Regions from separate parts of the Cronobacter malonaticus LMG 23826 genome, predicted to be linked through region 1. Evidence: predicted binding sites of a transcription regulator. Region 1 holds the regulator's gene; each other region holds the start of a gene.

Region 1 (3,280 bases):
GCCAAGCGCTGGCAGTGTGAGCAGCGTCAGGCCAAAACCGAGCGCCGCGACGGCCATGCTGTTGCGCATCTCCGCCCCGCGCGTCGCGCCGATAAACATACCGTCCAGCAGATAACACCAGACGCCGACGACCGGCAGGATCGCCTGCCAGAAGAGATAGGGCTGCGCCAGCGCCTGGAGCGAAGGTAATGAGGTCAATAGCGACACAATGTACTGCCCCGCCACTGCATACAGCAGCGCGAATGCCAGCGCCACCATCCCTGCTTGTCGGCATGCCGCGCGCCAGACGCTGTTAAGCTGCGATTTATCCTGCGCGCCGAAGGCCTGCCCGGCATGGGCTTCTACGGCATAGGCGAAGCCATCAAGCGCATAGGCGGTGAAGGTCAGAAGGGTCATCAGAATGGCGTTCACCGCGACGATATCGCTGCCGAGCCGTGCGCCAAACACCGTGATGGAACCGAAGCAGAGCTGCAACAGCAGCGAACGCAGCATGATGTCGCGGTTAAGCGCAAGCAGCCTGCCAACGCCGCCGCGCCACGCCATTTTCAGCATCGAAAGGGTAATACCGCGCAGGCGCAGCACGCGGGCTGCCATCATGAGACCGATGCCAAGCGTCGCGTATTCCGCTATCGCTGTCGCCAGCGCCGCGCCCTGGACGTTAAGGCCAAGCCCCATGACGAACCAGAGATCGAGCACGATATTAAGCAGATTGCCGACCACCAGCAGGATCACCGGCGCGCGGGCGTACTGCACGCCTAACAGCCAGCCAAGCAGCACCAGATTAGCGAGCGCCGCGGGCGCGCTGAGCCAGCGGATCTCCAGAAACCGCCGGGCCTGCGTCAGCACCGCGTCGCTGCCGCCGGTAACATGCAGCGCCAGATGAATCAGCGGCTCGCGCAGGGCGATGATCAGCACACCGGCAATCAGCGCCAGCGCCATAGGCTGCACCAGGGCGCGGGCCAGCGCTACCGGATCGCGCGCGCCGAACGCCTGCGCAGTTAGCCCGGTGGTGCTCATGCGTAAAAAGAGCAGCAGCATAAACAGGAAACTGGTGGCGGTAGCCCCCACCGCGACGCCGCCAAGGTATACGGGGCTGTCGAGATGACCTATAACGGCGGTATCGACCAGGCCTAAGAGCGGTACGGTGATATTGGAGAAAATCATTGGCAGCGCGAGGCGCCAGAGAGCTTTATCAGTAGATGTCAGAAAGGGCATATGGCGTTCCGATGCCGTTACGCGAAGAAGAAAAAGTATGAAGGGCTTTAGCTAACGGGAGAAGTCATTACCGTAACCGGGGCGGGCCAGTTACGGTAATGCGGCCTCAGAGAGCCGGGTGACGCATCAGAGCCATTCGCCGTTGCGGATAACGCCGACGGCCAGACCTTCGATTGAGAAGTTATGCTCGCGCAGATCAACCACAATCGGTTTAAACTCGCTGTTTTCCGGCAGAAGCTCAACGGTATTACCCTGTTTTTTCAGGCGTTTCACCGTTACTTCATCATCAATGCGCGCGACGACGACCTGCCCGTTACGCACATCCTGCGTTTTATGAACCGCCAGCAGATCGCCGTCCATAATCCCGATATCTTTCATCGACATCCCGCTAACACGCAGCAGAAAATCGGCGTTTGGCTTAAACAGGCCAGGATCAACCTGATAATGCCCTTCGATATGTTGCTGAGCCAGCAGCGGTTCGCCCGCCGCCACGCGCCCTATCAGCGGCAGGCCGGTTTCGTCTTCCTGCAACAGACGGATACCGCGCGACGCGCCGGAGACAATCTCAATCACCCCTTTACGCGCCAGCGCTTTAAGGTGCTCTTCCGCGGCGTTCGGTGAACGGAAACCCAGACGTTGCGCGATTTCCGCACGCGTAGGCGGCATGCCGGTCTGGCTGATGTGATCCCGAATGAGATCAAACACCTCTTGTTGCCTGGTAGTTAATGCTTTCATTCCGCCCCCTGGGTGCATATACAGTGATGCTGTGAGTATATACAGCTAAAGGTGATTTTAAAACCATAACCGGTTAAAAAAGCGCTTCTTTCGCGATTTCTGGAAAACTTATCGCAAATGCTGCCAGAGCAGCGTGACCCACACGATCAGCGCGAGGATAATCGACAGCAGAACGGCAGCGGAGCCCATATCTTTGGCGCGCCCTGAAAGCTCATGAAATTCAGGGCCGATGCGATCCACCACCGCTTCAATGGCGCTGTTGAGAATTTCGACAATCATTACCAGCGTAACGGAGCCAATCAGCAGCACGCGGGTGACAGGATCGACATCCAGCCAGCAGGCGATAAGAATTGCCGCTATCACGGCAACCCCTTCCTGGCGAAATGCAGCTTCATTTTTCCAGGCGGCGCGTAATCCCTTCCAGGAATAGCCGGCAGCGTTAATAATTCGGGTTAACCCCGTGGTGTTATTGGCCATGACAAGAAACCTTTTTTAAATTCAGGCGTCAATGCTAATGCGCTTCGATAAAGAAGCACCACAGAAATTCTACGGAGTTTCTGATATTCTTGCGCCGCAATTGCATTATTAACCAGAGGCTTTACATCGTTTATGTCCGGTTGGCCACGAATTTACTACAAATTACTTAATTTACCATTAAGCGTGCTGGTAAAAAGCAAGTCCATCCCGGCGGCGCCCTGCCCCGAACTTGGGCTGGATACGTCACGCCCTATTATGTACGTGTTGCCGTATAACTCGAAGGCGGATCTCCTGACGCTGCGGGCGCAGTGCCTGGAGCACGATCTGCCCGATCCGCTGGATCCGCTGGTCATCGACGGCACCGAACTGCCGCGCTATGTGTTTATCCATGGCGGCCCGCGCGTGTTTACCTACTACACGCCGAAAGAAGAATCGATCAAACTGTTCCACAATTATCTCGATCTGCACCGCAGCAACCCGGATCTCGACGTCCAGATGGTGCCGGTGTCGGTCATGTTTGGCCGCTCACCGGGGCGAGAAAAAGGCGAGGAAAACCCGCCGCTGCGCATGCTGAACGGCATTCAGAAATTCTTTGCGGTCTCGTGGCTTGGTCGCGACAGCTTTGTGCGCTTCTCACCGCCCGTATCGCTGCGCCGCATGGCGACCGAGCACGGCACCGACAAACGCATCGCCCAGAAACTGGCGCGCGTGGCGCGTATGCACTTCGCCCGTCAGCGCCTCGCCGCCGTCGGTCCGCGCCTGCCTGCGCGCCAGGATCTCTTTAATAAACTGCTCTCGTCAAAAGCGATTGCTCGCGCCGTTGAAGACGAAGCGCGCACCAAAAAAATCTCGC
Region 2 (3,280 bases), 740 kb from region 1:
GATGGAGACGCATCCGATGCCGCAACATACTGCGTTTTCGTGGTTCTATCTCGGCGCGTTCGTAGTCGCGGTGATCGCCTGGTTTACGCTCGGCAACCCGCAGAAACTACCGACCACCGGCCTGCAATGGGGCATTCTGGTGTGGCTTGGCGTGGTAGCCTCGGGGCTTGGCTACTTTATGTGGAACTATGGCGCCACGCAGGTAGACGCCGGCACGCTTGGCATCATGAATAACATGCACGTGCCCGCCGGGCTGCTGGTTAACCTCGCCATCTGGCAGCAGCAGCCCCACTGGCCAAGCTTTATCATTGGGGGAGCGGTGATAGTGGCTTCTCTGTGGGTCCACCGACGCTGGGTCGCGCCGCGCTCCGCACAAACGGAAGGGAATCACAGGCGTGCTGACGCGCCTGCTGAATAAACGCCTCCGTCACCGGCTGACGCTGCTCGCCATCGCGCACCGCAGCGTACAGCCGGCTCCATAATCCCTCGCCCAGCGCACGTGTGACCACCAGCCCCTGACGCTCGAAATTCTCCACCACCCAGTGCGGCAGCGCGGCGATGCCCATGCGCGCCGACACCATCTGGATAAGCAGCAGCGTGTTATCGACGCTTTTCAGCGTCGGGCTGACACCCGCCGGCTGTAAAAAATGACGCCAGACATCAAGACGACTGCGCTGTACCGGGTAAATCAGCAGGGTTTCGCTGGCGAAATCCTCCGGCGTCACCTGCGTTTTGGTCGCCAGCGGATGATCGGGCGCCACCACCAGACGCACTTCAAAATCAAACATCGGCGAATAGTGCAGGCCGCTGCGCGGCAGAATGTCTGACGTCAGCACCAGATCGAGTTCGTCTTGTTGCAGCGCAGGCTGCGGATCAAACGTCACGCCCGATTTGAAATCCATCTCCACCTGCGGCCAGCGGGCGCGAAACGCCTCCAGCGCCGGGGCCAGCCACTGAATACAGCTATGACACTCAATCGCGATACGCAGCCGGGTCTGTTGCGGCTCATTGCACGCCTGCAGCGCGCGGCTTATCTGCGGCAGCACCTGGGCTGCCAGCTGCAACAGGATCTCGCCCTGCGGTGTGAAGCGCAGCGGCTGGCTCTTACGCACGAATAACCGGAAGCCGAGACGCTGCTCCAGATCGCTGAACTGGTGTGAAAGCGCGGATTGGGTCTGATGCAGCGATGCCGCCGCCGCCGCCAGTGAGCCGCAATTACGCAGCGCCTGAAGCGTTCGCAGGTGTTTTATCTCGATCATGAATGTCCTTCACTTCAGCATGAATAATTTGCGCTTGAGGAATATACAGTAACTGCCAATTATGGATGTGTAAACATCTGGACGTCCAAATCCGACGTCTTTCGAATTTCTGGTGCGTTGGCGGCGCTGGCTCACCCCGGTCACTTACTTCAGTAAGCTCCCGGGGATTCACCAGCTTGCCGCCTTCCCGAAATCCGAAATACATACGGATTACTAATTAGACGAACAGATTCATCTCCTGACACGGGATTCATTCTTAAGAGAGGCAGAACATCATGACTATCCATAACCATACCCTCGGTTTTCCCCGCGTCGGCCTGCGTCGCGAGCTGAAAAAAGCGCAAGAAAGCTACTGGGCGGGCAAAAGCACCCGTGAAGAATTACTGGCGGTGGGCCGCGAGCTGCGCGCCCGCCACTGGGAACAACAAAAAGCGGCGGGCATCGACCTGCTGCCGGTGGGCGATTTCGCCTGGTACGATCATGTTCTGACCACCAGCCTGCTGCTCGGCAACGTCCCGGCGCGCCACCAGAATGCGGATGGCACCGTGGATATCGACACGTTGTTCCGCATCGGCCGTGGCCGCGCGCCGACCGGCGAACCCGCTGCGGCGGCAGAAATGACCAAATGGTTTAACACCAACTATCACTACATGGTGCCGGAATTCACCAAAGGCCAGCAGTTCAGCCTTACCTGGACGCAACTGCTGGATGAAGTCGACGAAGCGCTGGCGCTCGGCCATCACGTTAAACCGGTTTTGCTCGGCCCGGTCACTTACCTGTGGCTTGGCAAAGTGAAGGGCGAACAGTTTGACCGTCTTTCCCTGCTCAACGACATTCTGCCGGTGTACCAGCAGGTGATAGCTGAGCTTGCGAAACGCGGCATTCAGTGGGTGCAAATCGATGAACCGGCGCTGGTGCTTGAGCTGCCGCAGGCGTGGCTGGAGGCATTTAAACCGGCCTACGAGGCGCTGAAAGGCCAGACCAAACTGCTGCTCACCACCTATTTTGAAGGCGTGAGTGATAATCTCGACACCATCACCGCACTGCCGGTGCAGGGGCTGCATGTCGATCTGGTTCACGGCCATGACGATGTCAACGAACTGCATCGCCGCCTGCCGCAGGAGTGGTTACTCTCCGCAGGCGTTATCAACGGCCGCAACGTCTGGCGCGCCGATCTCACCGAGAAATACGCCCAACTGAAAACTATCGCGGGCCAGCGTGAGCTGTGGGTAGGGTCATCCTGCTCGCTGCTGCACAGCCCTATCGATCTGAGCGTCGAAACGCGTCTGGATGCGGAAGTGAAAAGCTGGTTCGCCTTTGCGCTGCAAAAATGTGAAGAGCTGGCGCTGCTGCGCGATGCGCTGAACAGCGGCGACACAACAAAAATCGAGCAGTGGAGTGCGCCGATTCAGGCCCGTAAACATTCGGCCCGCGTACATAACCCGGCGGTAGAACAGCGTCTTCAGGCCATTACGCCGCAGGACAGCCAGCGCGCCCATGCATATCCGGTACGCGCCGAAGCGCAGCGCGCCCGCTTCAACCTGCCAGCCTGGCCGACCACGACCATCGGCTCGTTCCCGCAGACGACCGAAATCCGCGGCCTGCGCCTGGATTTCAAAAAGGGCAATCTCGATGCGGCGAACTACCGCACCGGTATCGCCGAACACATTAAGCAGGCGATCGCCGAGCAGGAGCGTCTGGGTCTCGATGTGCTGGTGCACGGCGAAGCCGAGCGTAACGACATGGTGGAGTATTTCGGCGAGCATCTTGATGGCTTCGTCTTCACCCAGAACGGTTGGGTACAGAGCTACGGCTCCCGCTGCGTGAAGCCGCCGGTGGTTATCGGCGACATCAGCCGCCCGGTGCCAATCACCGTCGAGTGGGCGAAGTACGCGCAGTCGCTGACCGACAAACCGGTGAAAGGGATGCTGACCGGCCCGGTGACCATTCTCTGCTGGTCGTTCCCGCGTGAAGATGTCTCGCGTGAAACCATCGCCAAACAGATTGCGCTGGCGCTGCGT
Region 3 (3,280 bases), 740 kb from region 1:
CATCATATTTCGCCGCCACGGAGTGGAAGACCTGCGCCACCATATCCGCTTTTTGCTCTTTCGCTACGGTCTGGAAGCCAAAGTGCGTTGTATCTTGTGAATCTTCAACCATCTCAGTGCCTGCTTATCAAGGAAATGTTTGTGAAGTGTAACAGATTGGCCGCAATTGCCCTACGATTCAAGGCGGCATTAGCGCGCCGCTCAGCGCTCGCCCGCGACGCGAAACGCCGCTAAGTGGCTGTTTTCATCAGGGGCGCTGGCAAGCGCTTCGGCATCGGGGAGCGTAAACGCTTCATCATCCTGCACCGCCTGTTCGGCCAAATCCGGATTAATCTCGCGCTTTACCTCAACGCCCATACCGCGAAACGCCTCCGCCTGCGCAAGCAGGTTGCCGCGCCCGCTGGCGAGTTTTTTCATCGCCTGGCGGTAGCTGTCGCTCGCTTTGTCGAGGTTCTGGCCGATGGCGCTCATGTCATCAACAAACAGCCGCATTTTGTCGTAGAGGCGGCTGGCGCGATCGGCTATTTGCTGGGCGTTACGGCTTTGATGTTCATAGCGCCAGAGGTTGGAAATGGTGCGCAACGCCACCAGCAGCGTGGTCGGGCTCACCAGCATAATATTGTTTTTTAACGCCTCGGTGATGAGCTCCGGCTGCTTGTCGATAGCCAGTAAAAAGGCGGGCTCGACCGGGATAAACATCAGCACGTAGTCCAGCGTGCGCAGCCCCGGCAACTGCTGATAGTCCTTGCGCCCCAGCAGGCGAATATGATTGCGAAGCGAAGCGATGTGTTCGTTGAGCGCCAGCTCGCGGCTGTAATCATCTTCGGCATTAAAGTAACGCTCATAGGCTACCAGCGTCATTTTGGCATCAATGACCACATCTTTGCCCTGCGGCAGACGCACAATGACATCCGGCTGCATACGGCTGCGGTCGGCAAGCTGAATATTAACCTGGGTTTCATACTCATGCCCTTCGCGCAGGCCCGAGGCTTCCAGCACGCGCGCGAGCACCACTTCGCCCCAGTTGCCCTGGGCTTTGTTGTCGCCTTTTAACGCACGAGTAAGGTTGATAGCTTCCTGCGCCATTTGCGCATTCAGTTGCTGGAGATTGCGGATTTCATGAGCCAGCGTGTGGCGCTCGCGCGCCTCCTGGCCGAAGCTCTCCTGCACCTGGCGGCGAAAACCGTCGAGCTGCTCGCGCAGCGGGGAAAGCAGGCCGTTCAGGCTCTGGCGATTTTGCTCATCGACCTGGCGGCGGCTCTGTTCAAAAATACGGTTAGCGAGGTTTTCAAACTGCTCGCTCAGGCGCTGTTCGCTGCTCATCATCTGGCGCAGTTTTTCTTCGGCATGGACCTGGGTGGCCTCCAGCCGCGTGGTGACTTCGCGCAGGTCAGACTCCAGCGAGCTGTTGATCTCCCGCAGGTTGCGCAGTTCGTTATTGAGCAGATCGCACTCATCACGCCAGTGCTGGTTATGCGCCAGCGCCTCGCGGGCCGCGCTGAGTTCGCCGTAGATATCGCGCTGTTCCGCCAGCAGATCCGCCTTTTGCTGGGCGGTTCGCAGGCCTGACATCAGCCAGCCCACCGCCACGCCCGCCAGTGCGACCACGGCTAACACCAGATATGAGATTTCCACCACGCCTCCTGCCTGAACTGCTCATCACGCCAGAGGGGATTGTGCTGTACATAATTCCAGACGAAAAGCGTTTTTCTGTAAGGATCGTCAATCCTGCGAGACATTACGCAAAAAGGCCGGCGGAGCGCCGGCCTGAAAGGAAGCTATCAGAGAAGACGGCGCGCCGCCTCCACCACGATTTTCACCGCGTGGCTTTCGGTTTGTTTCATGGTTTCCGCGTTCGGGATCTCTTGCTGGGTGCGGTTGACGATAACGCCCGCCACCATGCCCGCGCGCAGGCCCTGGCTTGAGCACATGGTCAGCAGCGTCGCCGATTCCATTTCATAGTTCATCACGCCCATCGACTGCCACTCTTTCATGGAGCCGTTAAAGCGGCTGACCACACGGCCGGAGAAGGTGTCGTAGCGCTCCTGGCCTGGGTAGAAGGTGTCGGAAGAGGCGGTCACGCCGATGTGCGTGGTCGCGCCGACCGCTTTGGCCGCTTCCACCAGTGCGGTGGTACAGGCGAAATCGGCAACGGCCGGGTATTCCATCGGCGCGAAGTGCAGGCTGGCGCCGTCAAGGCGTACGGAGGCGGTCGTCACCAGCACGTCGCCAACGTTGATGTGCGGCTGGATAGCGCCGGTGGTGCCCACGCGCAGGAAAGTACGAATGCCAAGCTGCGCCAGCTCTTCTACCGCAATAGACGTTGACGGGCCGCCGATACCGGTTGAGCAGATGATGACCGCTTTGCCATCAAGCTCGGCACGCCAGGAGGTGAATTCACGGTGGGAAGCCAGTTTGACCGGCTTATCCATCAGCGCGGCGATCTTTTCCACTCGCTCCGGGTCGCCCGGGACAATCGCTAATTCTGCGCCCTGAAGATCGCTTTTTTTAAGGCCGAGGTGAAAAACATCAGACATAGGTGACTCCTCTGTGGGTCGGTTTGTCAGGAGAAGCAAAACGGTACTTTACAGAACCTTTCCGGCGTTTTTCGTGACCGGATTCACTTCAAAAGAAAGGAGTTGCATTAATTTTCCATAATTTCGTGATTATGGTCACACATACAACGCAGTAATGGAAATCCCGCACGGCGAATGCCTGCTTTTCCCACCTCCACTCCCGCCGCACGCAGGCTATAGTTAGGGATGCGCTAAAACAATAACGGGTACGGAGAATGCCATGACCAACAACACTGACCATCCGGCGGGCTTTGCCGCTGCAGTTTCACCTGTCGCTTCAACGGTAGTTCATACGCCGCAGGATGCCATTATCGCGGGCGAAACCTCGATTCCCTCGCAGGGCGAAAACATGCCTGCTTACCACGCCCGCCCGCGCGCTGCCGATGGCCCGCTGCCGGTGGTGATTGTGGTACAGGAGATTTTCGGCGTACATGAACATATTCGCGATATTTGCCGTCGCCTGGCGCTGGAAGGGTACCTGGCGGTGGCGCCGGAACTCTATTTCCGTCAGGGCGATCCGAATGAGTACGACGATATTTCGTCGCTGCTGAGCAATCTGGTGTCGAAAGTGCCGGACGCGCAGGTGCTGGCGGACCTGGACCATGTGGCAAGCTGGGCGTCGCGCAACGGCGGTGACGCGCACCGTCTGATGCTGACCGGTTTTTGCTGGGGCGGGCGTATCGCGTGGCTGTATGCCGCGCACA

What was found. The regulator LexA, encoded in region 1, represses DNA repair genes until DNA is damaged. The targets are predictions, from matches to a motif close to TNCTGTATGTACATACAGNA.
Region 2: metR (HTH-type transcriptional regulator MetR) is a predicted target of LexA. The motif match lies at 1,291-1,310, and genes of this name have one in related genera.
Region 3: rmuC (DNA recombination protein RmuC) is a predicted target of LexA. The motif match lies at 1,678-1,697, and genes of this name have one in related genera.

The regions. Positions count from the first base shown of each region.
Region 1 is NZ_CP013940.1:293,494-296,773, reverse strand. Features, by position in the region: gene dinF (MATE family efflux transporter DinF) at 1-1,215, opposite strand, end outside; gene lexA (transcriptional repressor LexA) at 1,342-1,950, opposite strand; gene AFK66_RS01380 (diacylglycerol kinase) at 2,059-2,427, opposite strand; gene plsB (glycerol-3-phosphate 1-O-acyltransferase PlsB) at 2,560-3,280, shown strand, end outside.
Region 2 is NZ_CP013940.1:3,848,440-3,851,719, reverse strand. Features, by position in the region: gene AFK66_RS21790 (carboxylate/amino acid/amine transporter) at 1-418, shown strand, start outside; gene metR (HTH-type transcriptional regulator MetR) at 306-1,259, opposite strand; gene metE (5-methyltetrahydropteroyltriglutamate--homocysteine S-methyltransferase) at 1,535-3,280, shown strand, end outside.
Region 3 is NZ_CP013940.1:3,843,867-3,847,146, forward strand. Features, by position in the region: gene ubiE (bifunctional demethylmenaquinone methyltransferase/2-methoxy-6-polyprenyl-1,4-benzoquinol methylase UbiE) at 1-112, opposite strand, end outside; gene rmuC (DNA recombination protein RmuC) at 202-1,635, opposite strand; gene udp (uridine phosphorylase) at 1,782-2,537, opposite strand; gene AFK66_RS18055 (dienelactone hydrolase family protein) at 2,797-3,280, shown strand, end outside.